One region of the Mesorhizobium sp. M7A.F.Ca.MR.245.00.0.0 genome, then DNA from elsewhere that is predicted to be linked to it. Evidence: predicted binding sites of a transcription regulator. Region 1 holds the regulator's gene; the other holds the start of a gene.
What was found. The regulator LexA, encoded in region 1, represses DNA repair genes until DNA is damaged. The targets are predictions, from matches to a motif close to TGTTCNNNNTGTGTTCNG.
Positions count from the first base shown of each region.

Region 2: the regulator LexA is predicted to act here: its motif matches at 1,335-1,352, upstream of dinB (DNA polymerase IV).

Region 1 is NZ_RZTE01000005.1:176,827-179,026, reverse strand. Features, by position in the region: gene kynU (kynureninase) at 1-275, shown strand, start outside; gene lexA (transcriptional repressor LexA) at 686-1,426, shown strand; gene EOB80_RS08805 (ComEC/Rec2 family competence protein) at 1,420-2,200, opposite strand, start outside.
Region 2 is NZ_RZTE01000008.1:164,363-166,562, forward strand. Features, by position in the region: gene dinB (DNA polymerase IV) at 58-1,305, opposite strand; gene EOB80_RS12120 (helix-turn-helix domain-containing protein) at 1,426-1,842, opposite strand; gene EOB80_RS12125 (dihydrofolate reductase family protein) at 1,946-2,200, shown strand, end outside.

The DNA.
Region 1 (2,200 bases):
GCGCCTATGGCCTCACGCTGGAGACCACCCGCGACGCGACCAGGCGCGGCAGCCAGGTGTCGTTCCTTCACGATCACGGCTATCAAATCATGCGGGCGCTGATCGAGCGCGGCGTCATCGGTGATTTTCGCGCGCCATCGACCATCCGTTTCGGCTTCACGCCGCTCTATGTCGGCTACAAGGATGTGTGGCTGGCGGTTGCGGTGCTGGAGGATATTCTGCGCACGGGCGCATGGAAGGACCAGCGTTTCGCCGTCAAGGAAGCCGTTACCTGACGCAACGATCTCCGCGATTTGCCGTCGCCGCCCTCACTGCCCGGCAGATGACGGAGGGCTGAATTCCAGCCACAAATGCCAACAGACGTTGGCGTTTTGGCTCCGTTTCGTTCACGGCAAACGAACGTCCCGAAGATTGATAGCGTCCCTTGTGGCGGTCGATCGGCAGATGATGCCAAGCCTTGGGTCGAGTATGAGCCACAGGTCATTAACCATAATGGTTTCAATGTGAGCAGGCGCATCGCCGTGGTTGGCGCCTGTCGATTGCGACCCGCTGGCAAGCGCCAGATAATTTCAGCAGCCTTAATAAATTCATTAAACTTTAAACGGTTGCAGAACACAACTGGAACAGATAGTGTTTGTTCTGGGTTTGTTTTTCGATTCTGGTTTCAGGTAATCTGGGGGCCGCCATGCTGACACGCAAGCAACATGAACTGCTGATGTTCATCCATGAACGCCTGAAGGAGAGCGGCATTCCGCCATCCTTCGACGAGATGAAGGAGGCGCTCGACCTTGCCTCCAAATCCGGGATTCATCGGCTGATCACCGCACTTGAGGAGCGCGGCTTTATTCGCCGGTTGCCCAACCGGGCACGCGCGCTGGAAGTGCTGCGATTGCCGGACTCGATCGCGCCCGGCCTCAACGCGGCAAAGAAGTTTTCGCCAAGCGTCATCCAGGGCAGTCTCGGTCAGGGTGGTGCTCTTGGCCGGCAGATCAAGCCGGCGCCTTCGCGGATGCCCTCGCCCGGCAATGATGACGATGCGGTCTCCGCCGTGTCGATACCGGTGATGGGCCGTATCGCCGCCGGTGTGCCGATCGATGCCATCCAGCATCAGACGCATTCGATCTCGGTGCCGCCGGACATGATCATGGGCGGCGCCCACTATGCGCTGGAGGTCAAGGGCGACTCGATGATCGAGGCCGGTATCTTCGACGGCGACACCGTCATCATCCGCAATGCCGACACGGCGAACCCCGGCGAGATCATCGTGGCGCTGGTCGATCAAGAGGAAGCGACGCTGAAGCGGTTCCGCCGCAAGGGCGCTTCGATTGCTCTCGAAGCCGCCAATCCGGCCTATGAAACCCGTATCTTCGGCCCAGACAGGGTCAAGGTGCAAGGCAAGCTCGTCGGCCTCATCCGCCGCTACTGAGGCGGCTGCGGGTTGGCCGCTGGCTTCTCGGGTTTCTTGAAGGGTGCCAGCCCCCTCGCCTCACGAGAGTATTTGCGATGCGTGTGCCAGGGCCGATATGGGCTATCCACCGCGAAGCTGATTGTCGCCGGTGTGGTCGCCGATTGGCGATCGAAGAAGACCGCGGCACTGCCTTTGCGAGCCAGTTGCCGCTTGGTGATGACGAGAACCAGCGGATTGCGACAGGCGTCATAGGCGGTGGCGTCATTGATGACGATCAGCTCGGCGAAGCCGCAGGCTTTCCAGGTGTCCTTGCGGTCGTCGACATAGGCAATGATCGCACCGGACATATGCCTGGCCACGCAAACGCCTGATGAGCAATAGAACGGCGATCCCGGCGGTAGCTCAACGGCGTCCGCGACGTCGAATTGCCCATCGCTCTTGTCGAACACCTCTGGCACGACGATGGTTTCTGATGTCAGGGCGCGTTTCCAGTTGTCGACGGTGAATTCGTTCGGCCGTTCCCGGCTGACGGCAAGCTCGCCGCCACCGATCGGCAACGCCACCAGCCGGGCGTCTTCCGAGATCAGCACATCCGGCGTGCGCGTATCCGAGACGGTCAGCAAGCCTGCCAGCGCGAATGGCAGAGCAGCGAGCCGCAGCCAAGTTGTCGCCATCGTCGCGATGACCAGGGCAATTGTCACCAGCAGGACAGATTGCTGCGAAATCAGCCCAACCCCATCGACAGGCGAACGTTCGGAGATCCAACCCGATATGGCGATCATCACCGTCAGA
Region 2 (2,200 bases), on a different contig from region 1:
TCGGCAGATCAGCTAACCCGCCGCTGCCATTTTGTGCGGTCGGTCAAGGGCTGGCCGTCACAACTCCTTCTGCGCCAATTCCCTGAATTCGTCGGGAACCGAGCGTGCCGCCTCCAGCGCCACCGTGCCGTAGCCGACGGCCTGTTTGCCGAAGCGCTCGCGGATCTTGTCGATGGCGCGGTCCGCGTCGAAGCGTGCCAGGCCCTTCTTCGTGCCGGGCCGGTGTTTCTCGTCAGCGAGGCCAAGCGGCAGGTCGAGCTGCAACTCGAAGCTTTCCTCGAGATGCGAGACCGAGATCGCCAGCAGCGAGATCGTTTTCTCGTGTGGATTATCGGCGAGCACGCCGCGCACCAGATCGCCGGCGATCTCGGCCAGCATCGCGGTCGCCGAGATCGGCTGGTCAAGCGTGATCGAACGGGTGACGGCGCGGAGATCGGCAAAGCGCACGCGTACCGTCACCGTGCGGCCGGGCCTTGCCTTGGCGCGCAGCCGGCTGGCGACGCGGTCGGCCAGATGCAGCAGAGTCGGCACGATAACCCGTGCCACAGCGGGCTTCTGGCCAAGCGCCGATTGGGCGCCGGCCGAATGCGCGCGGCGCTTCGTCTCCAGCTTTCGCGAGTCGCGGTTCCATGACAGCGCGGCGAGCTTTTCGCCGGCGGCGGGACCGAGCAGGCGCGTCAGCGCGCCGCTGTGCGTCCTGGCCAGTTGGCCGATGGTCTCGACGCCGATTTCGGCCAGCCGCGCCCTGGTGGCCGGGCCAACGCCCCACATCAGACCGACCGGCAGATCATGCAGGAAGGCGAGCTCGGTGCCGGGTTCTACGACGACCAGTCCGTCGGGCTTGGCGACCTGCGAGGCAATCTTGGCCAGGTGCTTGGTGCACGCCACGCCGATCGAGATCGGCAGGCCGAGTTCGGCCCGCACGCGGCGGCGGATGGTTGTCGCGATCTGTTGCGGGGAGCCGAACAGATGCGTGCAGCCGGCGACATCGGCAAACGCCTCGTCGATGGAAATGCGCTCGACCACAGGCGTAAAATCGTCGAGCACTTTGATCGCCGCATCGCCCAGCCGCTGGTAGTGGCTGAAATTGCCGCCGACGAAGATCAATTGCGGGCAGAGTTCGCGCGCCTTGCGCCCCGGCATGCCGCCGCGCACGCCGAAGGCGCGCGCCTCATAGGAAGCGGCGAGCACGACGCCGCCGCCCACCGCGATCGGCTTGCCGCGCAGCGACGGATCGAGCAACTGCTCGACCGAGGCGTAGAAAGCGTCGAGATCGGCATGCAGGATGGTGGCTGTCGTTTCCATCGACCGCACATCCGCAGTTGCTGATAGATTGGAACAAATAAAGAACAAAGGTGGATCGTTGTCAAGCGAAGGGCGATTTGTGCGGCAACAGCCATGCCGGTTCGGCTTGAACGCAACCGCCTAGACAATATGCTCCGCTCTCAGCGCCGGTCTCATCTTTTCCAGCGCCGCTTCGCCGCCTGTCGCCAACTCGTCGGCAATCCTGGCCAGCTTGTCGTCGGCCTTGCGGTGCTTGCTGCCCCAGGCGCCGAGCGTCGCCAGCACCGGCAAGAGGTCGATGCCTGCTTCGGTCAGCCGGTAGACCGTTCTCAAGCCATGCGTCGGGTCGTCGCTTCGGGTGAGGACGCCTTGCTCCTGAAGCGTTTGCAGTCGCTCGGCCAGCGTGCGCGAGGAAATGCCTTCGTCGGATTGCAGGAATTCGCGAAAGTGCTTTTTCCCGGCGAAGACCATGTCGCGGATGATGAGCAGCGTCCAGCGGTCGCCGATCAGTTCGAGCGACAGGTTGATCGGGCAGCCGGACTTTTCGCGCGTCGACATCTATGGTTCCGTTTTTAAATCACTTTACTATTGACATCGTTTTGACCTTGCGTCAACGGTTCCAAATGTAAACTGTTTTGCGATGGCCGTGAGGAGAATGACGGTGAAAAAGCTGGTCCTGCAGATGCAGACGTCGGTCGACGGCTTTGTCGGCGCCAATGAGGAGCATTCCTGGCAGCTCTGGGAGTGGGGCGACGAGAGCGCCTGGGACGGTGCGCTGAAGCAGGACTTCAACGCTGTCTTCGCAGGCGTCGATACCATCCTGCTCAGCCGCAAGATGGCGCAGGAGGGCTATCTCACCCATTGGGGCAATGCGGCGAGGAAGTTTCCGCGCGATCCGTTCTACGCCTTTGCGCAG